DNA from 2 places in the Streptococcus zhangguiae genome. Region 2 is predicted to be linked to the other one. Evidence: predicted binding sites of a transcription regulator. Region 2 holds the regulator's gene; the other holds the start of a gene.
The links. Region 2 encodes CtsR, which represses protease genes until heat stress. Its sites were predicted from a motif close to TTGGTCAAAAAAGGTCAAANA; they were not measured.
Positions count from the first base shown of each region.

Region 1: a site for CtsR is predicted at 1,378-1,398, ahead of J5M87_RS07065 (ATP-dependent Clp protease proteolytic subunit). Genes of this name have one in related genera too.

Region 1 covers NZ_CP072115.1:1,484,020-1,489,011, reverse strand. The annotation lists gene J5M87_RS07075 (ZmpA/ZmpB/ZmpC family metallo-endopeptidase) at 1-273, shown strand, start outside; gene upp (uracil phosphoribosyltransferase) at 367-996, shown strand; gene J5M87_RS07065 (ATP-dependent Clp protease proteolytic subunit) at 1,419-2,027, shown strand; gene J5M87_RS07060 (YlbG family protein) at 2,203-2,478, shown strand; gene J5M87_RS07055 (ABC transporter substrate-binding protein) at 2,567-3,751, shown strand; gene J5M87_RS07050 (branched-chain amino acid ABC transporter permease) at 3,900-4,787, shown strand; gene J5M87_RS07045 (branched-chain amino acid ABC transporter permease) at 4,790-4,992, shown strand, end outside.
Region 2 covers NZ_CP072115.1:1,870,529-1,875,520, reverse strand. The annotation lists gene J5M87_RS08755 (GNAT family acetyltransferase) at 1-454, opposite strand, end outside; gene traF (conjugal transfer protein TraF) at 456-806, opposite strand; gene J5M87_RS08745 (CtsR family transcriptional regulator) at 1,022-1,480, shown strand; gene J5M87_RS08740 (ATP-dependent Clp protease ATP-binding subunit) at 1,482-3,932, shown strand.

The DNA of each region.
Region 1 (4,992 bases), 390 kb from region 2:
TATGCTGATTTCCATGCTTTCAAGAAGGCTATGTACAAACGTCGTTTAGAGAAGGTTGCGCAGTTGAAACCAGTTACCTTCACCTACAACAAGCAGACCTATACAGCAAATCAAGATACGATAAAACAATTGATAAATGAAGCCGTTCAGGCTGATCTTGCAGCCTTCAAGGCTAAGAAAGCGACAAATAGCCTCTTCGCATTAAAAGAAGCTATTTACCGTGCTTATTTACTCGATACAGATGACTTTAGAAGTTCGATTTATCGGTCATGATTTTTCATTCTCTCATAAAAAGTTTGCCATTTTGGCGAGCTTTTTTTCATATTTTTTGGTAAAATAGAAAAAACAAATAGAAGAGGTTACATCATGGAGAAATTCCAAGTTATTGCACATCCACTTATTCAGCATAAATTGTCTATCTTACGTCGTACAGATACATCAACAAAGGCTTTCCGTGAGTTAGTTGATGAAATTGCCATGTTGATGGGATATGAAGTGCTACGTGATTTGCCATTAGAAGATGTTGAAATTGAAACACCGATTACCAAAACAGTTCAAAAACAAATCGCAGGGAAAAAATTAGCGATTGTCCCAATCTTACGTGCCGGAATTGGAATGGTGGACGGTCTACTTAGTCTAGTACCCGCAGCCAAAGTTGGTCATATCGGAATGTACCGCGATGAAGAAACCCTGCAACCAGTTGAATATTTGGTGAAATTACCAGAGGACATCGACCAACGTCAAATTTTTGTAGTAGACCCAATGCTTGCAACTGGAGGCTCTGCTATTTTGGCAATTGATTCGCTTAAAAACCGCGGAGCAACCAATATCAAATTTGTCTGCCTTGTTGCAGCACCTGAAGGTGTCAAAGCTCTTCAAGAAGCTCATTCAGATGTGGATATTTTCACCGCAGCTCTAGATGAAAAATTAAATGAAAAAGGCTACATCGTTCCAGGTTTGGGAGATGCAGGAGACCGCTTGTTCGGTACAAAATAAGAAAGACAGGAGTGAGATTTACTTGTGATTTCGTAGAAATCGCTTGTACTCACTCTTTTTTTGCTATATTGTATCATTTTCTGCCTGTAAAAATAATACTCGCTAATCTTCAAGAAGAGCTATCTTGTCTTATAACTATCTACTCATTAAGAAAATGGAGCGAACGAAGTGAGTCAAAGATGATACTTTCGTAGTAGTGTAAGACTAGCAACTGCAAAACGGTTGCTAGTCACGGGCTTTTTGAGACCTTAGGCTCAAAAATAAGCTATGAAACGCCGAAGGAGGTTGCTTGCATCCGTACTACTTAAAAAAGTATTTCAAAGATATTAGAAGAGTAATCATTATTACGTAGGAGACAATCTCCCTCCGTCTCAAGTTTTTTATTTGACCTTTTTTGACTATTTAAGTATAATAATCTCAAAATCGAAAAGGAGAACACTATGATTCCTGTAGTTATTGAACAAACCAGCCGTGGGGAGCGCTCGTATGATATTTACTCACGCCTCTTAAAAGATCGTATTATCATGTTGACAGGCCCAGTTGAAGACAATATGGCAAATTCTGTTATTGCCCAGTTGCTCTTCCTTGATGCGCAAGATCCAACCAAGGATATTTATCTCTATGTCAATACTCCTGGTGGTTCTGTCTCAGCAGGTCTTGCCATTGTGGACACCATGAACTTTATCAAGGCAGATGTCCAAACCATTGTTATGGGGATGGCAGCTAGCATGGGAACCATTATTGCGTCAAGTGGTGCCAAGGGCAAACGCTTCATGTTGCCACATGCAGAGTACATGATTCATCAACCAATGGGCGGTACTGGTGGCGGTACGCAACAGACTGATATGGCGATTGCAGCTGAGCACCTATTAAAAACCCGTAACACACTAGAAAAAATTCTTGCAGACAATTCAGGAAAAAGTGTTAAACAAATCCACAAAGATGCGGAACGTGATTACTGGATGAGTGCCAAAGAAACCCTTGATTATGGCTTCATTGATCAGATTATGGAAAATAATCAGTTAAAATAGGATGTGAGATTGTCTTACTGTAAATAGAGGTTAGGTACTTTTTCTAGCCTCTTTTTGGTTGATCTAGGGTATGTAGCCATTCTTGAAAGATTGCCAAAAACAAATAGAGTTCATCACTATCAAATGGTCTATTTTTTGATATAATGGAAAATAGAAGAAGTGAAAGAGGAAACGTATGGCATTTGAAAAACAAGAACGAATGAGTTTAGCAGTCTATCTTTATTACAATCGCGATGCGCGAAAATTGAGTCAATATGGAGATATTATTTATCATTCTAGGCGTTTGCGCTATCTACTGTTATATGTTCCTCAGGAGAGCGTTGAAACTCTGATGGCCACATTAAAAAAAGAACGGTTTGTGAAAAAGGTTGTTCCGTCGCATTTTAAAGAAATGGATAGGGATTTTGTCGGTAGTTTATGGCGCCAAGAAGAAGAGAAAAATAGTTTGTAAAATTATTTTTCTTTTTTTGTTGACAATTTTCAGATAATTCAGTATATTAGATACATCGCAAAAATTAAGAAAGTTTTAAGGAGTTTTTATGAAAACAAGTAAATTCAAATTAGCATTGCTTAGCTTTGCTTCTGCAGCGCTTCTTGCTGCCTGCGGAAATGTATCGAGCACCAACTCATCTGCGACTGGTACTGAATTAAAAGAAGATACATTGAAAATCGGTTATAACTTAGAATTGTCAGGTGCTGTTTCATCTTATGGTCAAACAGAAAAAAATGGTGCGGACCTTGCTGTAAAAGAAATCAATGCAGCAGGTGGTGTTGACGGTAAAAAAATCGAAGTAGTTGCTAAAGACAACAAATCAGAAACTGCTGAAGCAGCGACTGTTGCAACCAGCCTTGCTAGTGAAGGTGTAAACATTATCATCGGCCCTGCAACTTCAGGTGCGTCAGGCGCTTCTATCGCAAACGTAACAGCTGCAGGTGTACCAATGATTACTCCTTCAGGAACGCAAACAGACCTTGTTGTTAACAGCGAAGGAAAAGTACAAGATTTCTTCTTCCGTACAACCTTTACGGATGGATACCAAGGTGAAATTATGGCAGAATATGCAACAAAGAACTTGAACGCTAAGAAAGTTGTTCTTTACTATGACAACTCTTCAGATTATGGTAAAGGTGTTGCAGAATCCTTCCAAAATGCCTACAAGGGTGAGATTGTCTCAACTATTACCTTTGCTTCAGGAGATAAAGATTTCCAAGCAGCCCTTACAAAATTAAAAGGTCTTGACTTTGATGCCATTATCATGCCAGGTTACTACAATGAAACAGGGACAATCGTAAAACAAGCACGTGGTCTTGGTATTGACAAACCAATCCTTGGTTCAGACGGTTTTGACTCACCATTGTTTGCAGAATTGGCAACAGCTTCAGCAGCCAACAAGGTTTACTACCTTTCTGCCTTTGTTCCGTCAGCAAGCGAGCGTGCGAAGGAATTCCACGATGCATACATGAAAGAATACGGTGAAGAACCTTCAATGTTCTCAGCACTTGCTTATGACTCAGTTTATATGGCGGCAGAAGCATCAAAAGGATCTAAAAACTCTGTAGAAGTAAAAGATAAATTGGCTGCTTTGAAAGACTTTGACGGAGTAACTGGTAAAATGTCTATTGACAAAGACCACAACGTTGTAAAATCTGTCTACGTGGTGAGCTTGAAAGATGGTAAAGCAGATACAGTTGATACAGTATCTCTTACAGAAGCAGCTAAATAATCAATAATAGTCATTATTATTTACTGATACAAGCAAGGAGTCTAGGACGATTGTCCCAGACTCCATTGCCATGTATAGACAGTCAAAGAATAGCCTTGCGAATTAGGAAAGCGGCTAGTATGAATCTTTTAGAAAGTTTGGTGAACACATGCTTCAACAGCTGGTCAATGGTTTGATTTTAGGTTCCGTGTACGCCTTGTTGGCCTTGGGGTATACAATGGTATATGGAATTATCAAACTGATTAACTTTGCCCACGGGGATCTCTATATGATGGGAGCCTTTATGGGATATTATTTTTTAAATAAGCTAACCTTTATTTCAAATGGAGGTCTTCGCTTATTCGTTGCCTTGATTGCTACCATGATTGGGACAGCAATTTTAGGCGTTGTCATTGAATTTTTGGCCTATCGACCTTTACGAAATTCAACCCGTATCGCAGCTCTGATTACAGCGATTGGTGTTTCCTTCTTCTTGGAATACATCATGGTTTATTTCTTCACTGCAGATGTTAAACCTTTTCCTCAGGTCTTAGATTCCACCAAATTTAACCTTGGCCCTGTTACCGTAGACAGTATCCAATTGATTATCTTAGGTGTATCTCTCTTCTTGATGGTAGCCTTGCAGTTGATTGTTCAGAAAACAAAGATGGGGAAAGCCATGCGTGCTGTTTCTGTCGATAGCGATGCAGCACAGCTAATGGGAATCAATGTCAATCGTACGATTAGCTTTACTTTTGCTTTAGGATCAGCCTTGGCAGGAGCAGCAGGGGTCTTACTCGGTTTATACTACAACCAGATTGAGCCACTTATGGGGATGACACCTGGCTTGAAAGCCTTCGTTGCTGCGGTTCTAGGTGGAATTGGAATTATTCCTGGTGCTGCGCTAGGTGGCTTTGTTATCGGAGTAATTGAAACCTTTACCTATGTTATTGGCTTAGATACCTTCCGTGATGCGATTGTCTACATTGTCTTGATTATCATTTTATTGGTAAGACCAAGTGGTATTCTTGGCAAAAACGTGAAAGAGAAGGTGTAATCATGGCAAGAAATCTAAAAGTAAATGCAATTTGGCTAGCTGTTTTACTAGCTGGTTTTGGAGTCATTCAAGGACTCGTTGCAACAGGTATCTTGAACTTCTACTATATCCAAGTGGTTCAACAAATTGGGATTAACATCATCATGGCAGTCGGTTTGAACTTGATTGTTGGTTTTTCAGGTCAATTCTCACTCGGGCATGCTGG
Region 2 (4,992 bases):
CCTTGAAAAACTCGTCTTTCTCTCCTGTAAATGGACTGATTGCCTTATGCCTTTCCTGATAATGATTCAGCAATAGATTGCAACAACGATAATAGATGTTTTCCGTTTGTTCTGCCATTTGAAATTGAATGGGGGCAGGATTTCCAAGGTAATCTTGCACACTAACTTCCATTTCATAGCATTTCCGCAAGCATGTAAAACCTCCTGCCTCTAAAAAAGCGATGAGGGTCTGGTCTGCAGAATCAAGCATGACCTGCAAAGGGCGCTTGGTATGCTGGAGAATGGCTTGGAAAAGTGAAGGAGCAAGGCTTATATCGTACTGCTTCAACTGAAAATTTAGATAAATATTTTGGTTGTGATACGGATTTTCCTTGAAATGGATTGTGCCAATCGATTGATTTTTGTGGTAGAGGGTTACAGAATCGGTCTGAAACTGGAATTGTAAAGCTGTCATATTAGCCTGCTAAAAAGTGATGGATTTCTTCTTCCGTCATGGAACTGTCACAGCGAACCTGAACACCTGTTGCACCTGAATATAAGAGGGCTGGAACCGTAACGGCTTGGTAGCGCTGACGAAGTTCTTGGAGTTGTGGGTCAGGATTAGAGCTGTCGATAAAATAGACGGTTAATCCAGCAGCTTGTGCAACGCTATGGAGTTTTGGTACAAAGCGTTGGCAATAAGGGCAGGTCGCACGCCCCAAAAAGAGAATGGCTTGTTCTTCCTGCGTGAGTAAACGTTCAGCTTCTTCGATAGAAATTGCTGTAAAATCTTGTACGAGTTCTTGAAATGAATTGGTAAACATCATAACTCCTTTCTATACCTTAGTATAGGAAAAATGAGGAAGAAAGGCAAGAGATAAAGAAGTACAGTTCAATCTGTTAGCAAAAAAAGGGAAGCGATGCTCCCTAAGATGTTGCAATCTACATCCCTTGAACAAACAGAACAGCGTGGCTTTTGCTTTTCAAAGTTTGTGATTTACGATATAATAGTCAAAGATAGTCAGAGAAAGAGGTGGATTCTATGGCGATGAAAAATACATCTGATTATATTGAAGAGCATATCAAGGCGATTTTAGAACAGGTAAGTGTAGCAGAGTTGCGTAGGAGTGAATTGGCCAGTCGGTTTGAAGTCGTACCAAGTCAGATTAATTATGTGATTAAGACACGGTTTACGGCTAGTCGTGGCTATATCGTCGAAAGTAAGCGTGGTGGCGGTGGCTACATCCGCATTGGTCGTGTCACCTTCTCAGACAAGCATGAGTTAGTGCGCGATTTACTACATAATATGGGGAAAGAAGTATCTGGGACCGTTTTTGCGGACATTTTACAGCTCTTATTTGATGAGCAGTTGATGACGGAGCGAGAAGGCAATCTCTTGTTGTCAATTGGTAGTGATGAAGTGCTAGGAACAGATGCAGCTGCTATTCGTGCAAGGATGCTACGACAACTATTACGACGATTGGATAGGAAAGAGGATTAGGATGAGATTTTCAAAAGGATTACAACGCGCCTATGAGGATGCACAGTTCATTGGACAACGCTACATGTGTAACTATTTAGAAACCTGGCATTTATTATTGGCTTTTGTCATCAATCCAGATACAATTGCGGGAGCTGTTTTGGCAGAATACCCAGCGGATATTGCAGATTATGAGCAGGCGACTCGCTTGGTAACAGAGCGTAGCTATCGTGAAGAATTAGAAGATTTTACGGTATTGCAAACCTCAAAGCGTTTGGATGAGGTAGCGCGGTTTGCTAAAAAGATTGCGGAAGTTGTAAAGGCTAAGCAAGTGGGAACAGAGCATATCTTTCTAGCAATGTTGCTTGATAAACGGTCAGTTGCTTCACAAATTTTGGATAAGGCCGGTTTTCATTTTGAAGATTCGGAGAATAAGGTTCGCTTTATTGACTTACGGAAGAATTTGGAAGCTAAGGCTGGATTTTCAAAGGAAGATTTAAAAGCCATTCGTAGTATGATGAAAAGTGGTCGTGCTAATCGTCCAACTATGGCCAATATGATGGGCATGCCGCCAGCACCGCAGACGGGTGGTTTAGAAGACTATACACGAGATTTGACTTCCTTAGCTCGTGCAGGACAGATCGAGCCAGTAATTGGTCGGGAGTCAGAAATTTCTCGAATGATTCAGGTTCTATCTCGTAAGACCAAGAATAATCCTGTCTTAGTAGGAGATGCAGGTGTTGGGAAAACAGCCTTGGCATTGGGGTTGGCACAGCGAGTGGCAGATGGAGCAGTGCCAGCTAGTCTAAGTAAGATGCGGGTCTTGGAATTGGACTTGATGAATGTCATTGCAGGAACGCGGTTTCGTGGCGATTTTGAGGAGCGGATGAACAATATCATCAACGATATTGAAGAAGATGGGAATGTTATCCTCTTTATTGATGAGCTACATACGATTATGGGGTCAGGTAGCGGAATTGATTCGACCTTAGATGCAGCCAATATCCTAAAACCAGCTCTTGCACGGGGAACCTTGCGAACAGTTGGTGCAACGACCCAAGATGAATACCAAAAGCATATTGAAAAAGATGCAGCCCTGTCTCGTCGATTTGCGAAGGTGACAGTAGATGAACCAAGTGTGGCAGATAGTATTGCTATTTTACAAGGTTTAAAACAGGCTTATGAACGCCACCATAACATTCAGATTACAGAGGAAGCTGTTCGTACGGCTGTGCTGTTTGCTAAACGGTATCTGACCAGCAAAAATTTGCCAGACTCAGCGATTGATTTACTTGATGAAGCAAGTGCAACGGTGCAAAATCAGCAAAAAGTTAGTGGCAAACAGTCTGAATTGTCTGCGGCTGATCAGGCATTGATGGATGGAAAACACAAGACAGTCAGTCAACTGTTAGTTAAGGAATTGGAGGAAGAAAACCGAGAAATACTGGGAGATGCCCAAGTGACAGAAGAAGATGTCTTGTTAACCCTTAGTCGCTTATCTGGTATTCCAGTTGCAAAGTTGAGCCAGACAGATGTGAAAAAATATTTGAATTTAGAAGCTGAATTGCACAAGCGTGTGATTGGCCAAGATGCTGCTATTTCTGCAGTTAGTCGGGCGATTCGACGCAATCAATCTGGTATTCGGACAGGCAAGCGCCCTATTGGTTCCTTTATGTTCTTAGGACCTACGGGGGTCGGAAAAACAGAGTTGGCAAAGGCTTTGGCTGAAGTATTATTCGACGACGAATCGGCTCTCATTCGTTTTGATATGAGTGAGTATATGGAAAAATTTGCGGCTAGTCGCTTAAATGGTGCTCCTCCTGGTTATGTTGGCTATGAAGAAGGCGGTGAGCTAACCGAAAAAGTCCGCAACAAACCTTATGCCGTTCTGTTATTTGATGAGGTTGAAAAAGCACATCCAGACACCTTTAATCTTTTGCTGCAGGTATTAGATGATGGTGTCTTGACAGATAGTAAGGGACGAAAGGTTGATTTTTCGAATACCCTCATCATTATGACATCTAACCTTGGGGCAACAGCTTTGCGTGATGATAAGACAGTTGGTTTTGGTGCACTTGATTTGTCTCAGAGTCAAGAGCACGTTGAAAAACGTATTTTTGAAGAGTTGAAAAAAGCGTACCGACCAGAATTTATCAACCGAATTGATGAGAAGATTGTCTTCCATAGTCTGAGTGATCACGATATGCAAGAAGTGGTGAAAGTGATGATTCGGCCCCTTCAAGCAGTTATGGATGAAAAAGGTATTCAGTTCAAGATACAGCCTTCTGCATTGAAATTACTAGCAAAAGAAGGTTATGATAGAGAAATGGGCGCGCGACCACTCCGTCGTGTTATCCAAAAGAAAGTCGAAGATCCATTAGCAGAAATGCTGCTACGTGGGGAATTACAGAGTGGCAGTACACTAAAAATTGGTGTAAAAGCTGGCGAATTAAAATTCGATAGTAGTCGATAAGACAACATAAGCGGTTGGGTTCTTTAATCCCAATCGCTTATTTTTATGCTGATACAGTAGTTGTAGGCCTTGTCAAAGGCAGATTTTATTGTGTTATTTTATTTTATAAAATCTGATGTAGAAGGTAGACTTATTGTCTAGTGAGATCCACTCTTGCTGAAAAATACCTATCTAGCTTCTAAGTGACGTCTTTCTCTATTGAAAACCTGTCGATTGACTACTAAGTCAGTCGTTTTTCAGTAACATTATTTGAAACTAGCTTTTAGGGAGTTCATCTTTTCATGAAACGTTCAGGACTAATTGCTAGTGAGGCTTTTTCTTATCAAAAATCTCTTTTCTCGCTTTCAAGTCTTGTGTTTTCTGATGAAAAAAGGCTTCCGCACGGTTTAGTGAGGGGGTCTCACGTAAAAAACAGCTTGTCTAGGTTTCAAGTAGGAGTTATTCACAACATATAGTGAATTGAATAAAGGTTAGGTCATCGTTCAGTCGCTTTGCTTCAACAGTCCAGCGGACTGTTGAAGGTTGGAAATAGGGATTATGAAATAATCCTCTGCTAACATTAGTCCAGTGGACTGTTGAAGGTTGGAAATAGGGCTTATGGAGTAATCCTCAATTAACGCCAGTTCTATCTATAGCTTCTTGCCTTCTCAATCCACTATACTATTTAGGAACAGCTCTTAGGCAGTCTATCTTGTAATCAATAATTATATCATCTTATTTTTAGAGAATAAATGAAAAGCTGGACGTGAGTCCAGCGCAGCTTGAAGAAAAAGTCTTTTTATTGCCACCATCCTCATGTGCTTTCGGACATCAGCGACTTCCTTCGGAGTAAAATAATCCAGTGGATTATTTTAGCCCGAGCCCAGAAACAAAGGAGCGAGGATAATCGATTTAAACGAAATCACGACTTCTGTCTCACTCCCACTTTTAGCACAGATGAGGTGCGGTATTGTGCTCGCTACGCTCGCAAATTTTCTAACCTTAAAACTACAGAAAATGAAATATCATTGTAATGTTTTTCTGAATTGTGAGGTTTGTCTACATTCTGAAGCTGGACGTG